3 regions of the Pseudarthrobacter sp. NPDC058196 genome follow, and region 1 is predicted to be linked to each of the others. Evidence: riboswitches for the same ligand, from Rfam matches in the RefSeq annotation. Region 1 holds a riboswitch; each other region holds the start of a gene.
What was found. Region 1 has a riboswitch for S-adenosylmethionine ahead of ACFVVC_RS06005 (aminotransferase class V-fold PLP-dependent enzyme). Riboswitches for the same ligand answer to the same signal wherever they lie in the genome.

Region 1 (2,255 bases):
CGGGGCTGCAAGCACACCGCGACGGCGGTCAACTGCGGGCTGGACGAGTGGGTGGATGGCGGACACGCCGGCCCCACCGGAGCCGCCCGCCTGTCGTCCCTGCGGCGGCTGCTCGGCGCCGACCCGAGGATGGAAGCACAGGAAACCAAGGAGCTTGGCAGCGTCAACTGACGCGTTCTCCCGGCAGAAACGCCCGCAGACGGTAGTTTGGAACCATGATCCAACCCGCTTCGAGTTACAACGATGACCTGCGCCTGGCCCACGTCCTGGCCGACTCCGTGGACGACCAGACGATGAGCCGCTTCAAGGCCCTGGACCTCCACGTCGAGACCAAGCCGGACCTGACGCCGGTCACCGACGCCGACAAGGCGGCCGAGGAGGCCATCCGCGGCCAGCTTTCCCGCTCCCGGCCCCGCGATGCAGTCCTGGGCGAGGAATTCGGCAGCACCGGCCACGGCTCGCGGCGCTGGATCATCGATCCCATCGACGGGACCAAGAACTTCGTCCGCGGCGTCCCGGTCTGGGCCACACTGATCGCCCTGGTGGATGAGGGCGAGCCCGTGGTGGGTGTCGTCAGCGCGCCGGCACTGGGCAAGCGCTGGTGGGCGGCCAAGGGCATGGGGGCGTACATGGGCAGGTCCCTGGCCGCCGCCACCCGGCTTCGGGTCTCCAACGTCTCCAACCTGGCCGACGCCTCCCTCTCCTATTCCAGCCTGGGGGGCTGGAAAGAACGCGGAAACCTTGACGACTTCCTGGGCCTGACGGAGGACGTGTGGCGGACCCGGGCCTACGGGGACTTCTGGTCCTACTGCATGGTGGCCGAAGGCTCGGTGGACATCGCCTGCGAACCCGAACTGAACTTGTACGACATGGCTGCCCTGGTGCCGATCGTGGTAGAGGCCGGCGGCCGCTTCACCTCCCTCGAAGGCGAGGACGGACCGTTCGGCGGCAATGCCCTGGCCACGAACTCGATCCTGCACTCAGAGGTGCTGCACCGGCTGAACCCGGACCTCGACGACCTGCTGCAGCAGTCGCCCTGACGGCAAAAAATCGAATAATACGACGCCGGACGCCTCCTTTGGGGGGCGTCCGCGGCTGTTTCTTCGGCAGGACGTAACAAAGCCCTTAACAATTGCTGCGGCTTCAGTCCTGGCCAGTCCATGTTCTACGCTTTTATCCAGGTCACGAGTGCCAGCGCAAAACCCCGGTTTGCTGGCCGGCAACCCTCCATTCGCGGTGGGGTGCCCCGGGTGACGACCAGGCCGGTCCGGAGCGGATACGGCAAGCGCGGATTCCAGCATGCCGGAGTCCTGTTCCAAGTGAGGTCTCTGTGACAACTGCCACCGTCTCCCCCCAGCCCGCCACCGCCAACGCGGCCGCACCGGATCCGCGCCAGGCCATTGCCGGCCGGCCCCTCGCCGCGGTCACAGGCGCGGAGATCCAGGCGCCCCTGATTTCCGGCGGCCACGTCCGCTACGCGAACCTCGACTACGGTGCATCCGCCCCGGCACTGTCCGTGGTGTCCGCATACCTGAACGAGATCCTCCCGTATTACGCGAGTGTCCACCGGGGCGCCGGGTACGCATCACAGATCAGCACCTCCGTGTATGAAAACGCCCGCAACATTGTCCGCGACTTCGTCGGAGGCCGCCCCGATGATTCGGTCATCTTCACCCGCAACACCACCGACTCCCTGAACCTGCTGGCCGGCTGCCTGCCGCTGGCCGACGGCCGCCCCGCCGGAGACGTCCTCTACCTGGACATCGAACACCACGCCAACCTCCTGCCCTGGCAGGGCGTCCCGCACCGCAGCATCGTCGCCGCGGACACCGTCAGCGGCACGCTGGAGGCAGTCCGCGCTGAACTGGAGCAGGGCGGGGTCAGCCTGCTGGCCGTCACCGGCGCCTCCAACGTCACCGGCGAGATCCTCCCAATCCGGGCCTTGGCTACCCTGGCGCACCAGCACGGCGCACGGATCGTCGTGGACGCCGCCCAGCTTGCGCCGCACCGCCGGGTGGACATCAGCACGGACGACGTCGACTATCTTGCGTTCTCCGGACATAAGCTCTACGCACCATTCGGCGCAGGCGTCCTGGTCGGACGTCCGGACTGGCTGGACGCCGGCGTCCCCCACCTGGCCGGGGGCGGCGCCGTCAGGGAAGCAAGGCTCGACGGCGTCAGCTGGGCCACCGGCCCGGCCCGCCACGAAGGCGGCTCACCCAACGTCCTCGGCGCAGCCACCCTGGCCCGCGCCA
Region 2 (2,255 bases), on a different contig from region 1:
TCCACGGCGTCGTCGCCGGGATAGTACGGGGCGTAGGCGGCGTCGGAGCCGTTCCAGGCACCGTCGCCGTTGGTGTCCAGGAGCGCGAAGCCGTCACTCCCAGGTTTCGGCGCATTCCGGTTCCGGTCAAAGGGATAGTCCTTGCCCAGGTAAGGCGCCCAGACCATGGCGGCCCGGCCGCCGTCGTCCTTCCTGACCGCTGCCGCGACGGCCTTGAAGGCCGCCCGGTAGGCGGCCGGCTGCTGGCCCCAGGCCACCCAGCTCGAATTCATGTCCGGGGCAAACCGGATCAACAGCCGGCCCTTGAACCCGGAGGTCAGGTTGCGGACCTTGCCGGCAAAGGCTTCCGCTTCGGTGGCACCGATCTGCTCCAGCGGCATGGTGGGCTTCACGGTGAGCATGGCGTGGGCGCCCTTGGCCGCGGCCTGCTGCAGGAAACCCTCGATGTTGTTCCGGTCCGAGTCGCGGAACGGAAAGGCGATGTCGTGGCCAAACACGGCCGGGCTCGCCCCCAGCCGGTCGGAGAATCCAGCGGCAGTATCCTCGCCCCATTCAAGGACGGCACCCAGCCAGGGCTTGCCCTGGTCCGGTACTGCGGAGGCCGCCTGCGACGCACCGGCAGGCGCCAGAAGGGCCAGGAGGACAACGACGACGGCGAGGACGGCCCGGAGGGCACGATGACGGGCACGACGACGGCCGGCCTGGTGGTGCGATGTAGCAGCTCGCATGCTGGCAAGACCCCCCGGTACTCCCACTGTCACGGCAGGGCGGCGCCCCCGGTAGAAACTTTATCGGTCCGGCCGCCTTGCCGCGTTCCCGTGACGCGGTGGTCGCGAGCTCTCAATTACGGAACATGACGACGGCGGCCGTGCGGCTTGGCGCGCCAGGTGTTACGTTTTTGGGGAGTAATGAGTACCGGTGTTAAGCCCTGACTGGCCGGTCGGCAACCCTCCTCTCGCGGCGGGGTGCCTCAGGTGAATACTTGGCATATCGACCGATTCGAGCTGCAAGCGTGAAAGAAGGAGATCCGTCGTGTCTGACGCACCCGCCCCTGACGAAAAATTGTCCTACCGCCTGATTACGGGCCCGGACGACCGCTCCTTCTGTGAGCGGATCTCGGCCGCCCTCGCGGACGGCTACGTCCTGCACGGCAGCCCGGCGGCCACCTTCAACGGCAGCAGCGTCATCGTGGCCCAGGCAGTTGTCCTCCCGGCCGCAATCGCCTCGGCGGACGCCGCAGTGGCCACGGCCGTTGACGACCTGGAAGGCGAGTTCGACGGCGAGGGCCACGCATGAGCTACGCAGGCGACCTCACGCCGCAGGAAGCGTGGGCCAAGCTGGAGCAGGGCGCCATCCTGGTGGATGTCCGCACGGAAGGCGAATGGGCCCACATCGGCATTCCGGACACCAAGGCAACGGACAACGATCCCCTGTTCATCCAGTGGACCTTCCCCGGCGGCATCCCCAACCCCGATTTCGTGAAGGACCTCAAGGAGCAGGCGCCCGAGGACCCCGGCGCGGAGCTGGTGTTCCTGTGCCGCTCGGGCCAGCGCTCCATCGCCGCCGCCGTTGCGGCCACCCAGGCCGGTTTCACCTCGTACAACGTGTTGGAGGGCTTCGAGGGAGAACCGGACCGCTACGGCGAACGGACCGTCAACGGCTGGAAGAACCGCGGCCTGCCCACCAACCTCGGAAAGAACTAAGTGACTTTCAACCAAGATGCCCCCGGCTGGAACCCCGATACCCAAGCTGTCCGCGGCGGCCTGGACCGCACCAACTTCCAGGAAACCTCCGAGGCCATCTTCCTGAACTCCGGGTTCGTCTACGAGTCCGCGGCGGCGGCCGAACGCGCCTTCACCGGCGAGGACGAGCGCTTTGTGTACTCGCGCTACGGCAACCCGTCCGTGGCCACCTTCCAGGAACGGCTCAGGCTGCTGGAAGGCACCGAAGCGTGCTTCGCGACGGCGTCGGGCATGTCCGCGGTGTTCACCGCCCTGGGCGCGCTGCTCGCCGCCGGCGACCGCGTGGTGGCCGCCCGCTCACTGTTCGGGTCATGCTTCGTGATCCTGAATGAGATCCTTCCCCGGTGGGGTGTGGAGACGGTCTTCGTCGACGGCCCGGACCTGGACCAGTGGCGTGAGGCCCTGTCCACGCCCACCACCGCCGTTTTCTTCGAATCCCCGTCCAACCCGATGCAGGAAATCGTGGACATCGCGGCGGTGAGCGAACTCGCCCATGCCGCCGGCGCCAAGGTG
Region 3 (2,255 bases), on a different contig from region 1:
GAAGTGCGGTGTCCTCCCAGACCCGCCATTCGTGTTCGTGGCGGACGTTGGCCGCCTCGAAGGAGTAGGCGCCGGCGTTGACCTGCAGCACTGAGCCGATGATGTCCGCGAACGGGATATCCGTGGTGTGCGGACCGTGCCAGGAGCCCCAGCAGACGTGCAGCCGGATCTGTTCCTGCGGAAGGTCCCGCAGCGCCCAGTTGGTGGCCTCCACGCGCAGCTGGATGAACTTCAGGTAGTCCTCCAGGGACGGCTCCGGGTTGATCTGGTCCCAGCTCTCGGCCAGTCACGGATCGTCGAGCTGGACCGTCAGGCCGGCGTCGATGATGGCCTTGTATTCCTCGCGCATCGCATCTGCGCAGGCGTAGACGAGTTCCTCATCGTTCTTGTAATACTCGTTGGCTACGCGGGCGCAGGAACCGGGGGAGAGGGACGCCACGAACCCTCCGGTGAGGCCGGCCGCCGCGAGCCCGGTCTTCAGGTTCTTGATGTCCGAGGCCACCAGGTCATGGCCGGTATAGGTCAGGGGCCCGGCGATCTTGGGCTGGGACACGCTCTTCCGGTGCGCGAGTATCCCGGAGGAAGGGTCGTTGTACGCCTCGTTGAAGGCCTGCCGGTCCCGCCGGTCGGGGAAGGATGTCAGGACAACATTTCCGGGGGAGGAACGCCGTACTTCGGCTTCTGCCCACCGGTCCACGTTCGTCGGCTCCAGGCCGCCGAGCCGGGCAAAGGAGTAGTTCCACCAGGCCCCGTAATCAACGGAGTTGGACATCGTGTGCCCATACTCGCCGTCGTTGGGGATGTCGATTCCCAGGTCCTTCTGGCGCTGCACCACGTCCACAACGGAGTCTTCCAGGAGCTCCAGGAACGCGGGGGTGACCCCCTCGGATTCCTTTGCCGTATTGGCCGCGATGAGTTCAGGGGTGCGGGGCAAGGACCCGGCGTGGGTGGCACGAATGTGGTCGGTGTTGAGGGGCATGCTGGAATCTTCCTTTCCATCGGTCCTGGCAGTAGCACCATCGGCCGGCAGAATTCCTGCCGGACCGTGGTTGCTGCGGCGTCATTGAGCCAGGTCTCTCAGCCGCTCCGGATGGTCCACTCCCACCTAAATCCAGGAGCGTGGTCAGAGGCAAACGCGGTTCAGAATGTGTCTGACTGCAATTGCGGGGCCGCGGCGGGCCCATCGAGTGGACAAAGTGCCTGATCCGCTAAACTTGGGTGGTAAGAGCCCCGGAACTCTTCCATCGCTGCGCCGCCCTGCGGTCCGGCGAAGGCCGGTCTGTTCGGGGCATTCTCATGAACGGTGCTGCGCAGGTCCGCTCCCCGCGGCCGGCCCCGGGCAGCCCGAACGAATGGGGGAGGATCCCATGCCAGCAATTGTGATCGTAGGAGCCCAGTGGGGCGACGAAGGAAAAGGCAAGGCCACCGACCTTCTGGGCGGCCGTGTTGACTACGTCGTCAAGCCCAACGGCGGCAACAACGCCGGGCACACCGTCGTCGTAGGCGGTGAAAAGTACGAACTCAAACTGCTGCCCGCAGGCATTCTCAGCCCCAACGCGGTCCCTATCATCGGCAATGGCTGCGTGGTGAACCTCGAAGCCCTTTTCCAGGAGATCGACGGACTCCAGGCCCGCGGCGCCGATACCTCGCGGCTCCGGGTATCTGCCAACGCCCACCTGGTGGCCCCCTACCACCAGGTGCTGGACAAGGTGACCGAGCGCTTCCTCGGCAGCCGCGCCATCGGAACCACCGGCCGCGGCATTGGCCCCGCCTACATGGACAAGGTGGCCAGGCTGGGCATCCGTGTGCAGGACGTCTTCGATGAGTCCATCCTCCGCCAGAAAGTGGAAGGCTCGCTGCGCCAGAAGAACGAACTCCTGGTCAAGGTTTACAACCGCCGCGGCGTGGTGGTGGACGAGATCGTTGAGTACTTCCTGTCCTTTGCCGACCGCCTCCGCCCGCTGGTCATCGACAGCACCCTGGTCCTGAACACTGCCCTGGATGAGGGCAAGGTAGTCCTGATGGAAGGCGGCCAGGCAACGTTCCTGGACGTTGATCACGGAACCTACCCGTTCGTGACGTCCTCCAACCCCACGGCCGGTGGCGCGTCGGTGGGCTCCGGCATCGGTCCCACCCGGATTTCCCGCTCGATCGGCATCATCAAGGCCTACACCACCCGTGTGGGGGCCGGCCCGTTCCCCACCGAGCTCTTCGACGAGATGGGCATGTACCTGCAGAAGACCGGCGGTGAGTTC

Region 2: another riboswitch for S-adenosylmethionine. It lies ahead of ACFVVC_RS08770 (DUF1737 domain-containing protein); the one in region 1 lies ahead of ACFVVC_RS06005 (aminotransferase class V-fold PLP-dependent enzyme).
Region 3: another riboswitch for S-adenosylmethionine. It lies ahead of ACFVVC_RS14595 (cobalamin-independent methionine synthase II family protein); the one in region 1 lies ahead of ACFVVC_RS06005 (aminotransferase class V-fold PLP-dependent enzyme).

What each region holds. Positions count from the first base shown of each region.
Region 1 covers NZ_JBHVVN010000003.1:204,581-206,835, forward strand. Annotated here, with positions in the region: gene rsgA (ribosome small subunit-dependent GTPase A) at 1-171, shown strand, start outside; gene hisN (histidinol-phosphatase) at 216-1,040, shown strand; SAM riboswitch class IV at 1,181-1,294, shown strand; gene ACFVVC_RS06005 (aminotransferase class V-fold PLP-dependent enzyme) at 1,331-2,255, shown strand, end outside.
Region 2 covers NZ_JBHVVN010000005.1:127,690-129,944, reverse strand. Annotated here, with positions in the region: gene opgC (OpgC domain-containing protein) at 1-728, opposite strand, end outside; SAM riboswitch class IV at 905-1,019, shown strand; gene ACFVVC_RS08770 (DUF1737 domain-containing protein) at 1,033-1,296, shown strand; gene ACFVVC_RS08765 (rhodanese-like domain-containing protein) at 1,293-1,703, shown strand; gene ACFVVC_RS08760 (O-succinylhomoserine sulfhydrylase) at 1,704-2,255, shown strand, end outside.
Region 3 covers NZ_JBHVVN010000009.1:155,875-158,129, forward strand. Annotated here, with positions in the region: partial or broken gene ACFVVC_RS14595 (cobalamin-independent methionine synthase II family protein) at 1-979, opposite strand, end outside; SAM riboswitch class I at 993-1,097, opposite strand; gene ACFVVC_RS14600 (adenylosuccinate synthase) at 1,368-2,255, shown strand, end outside.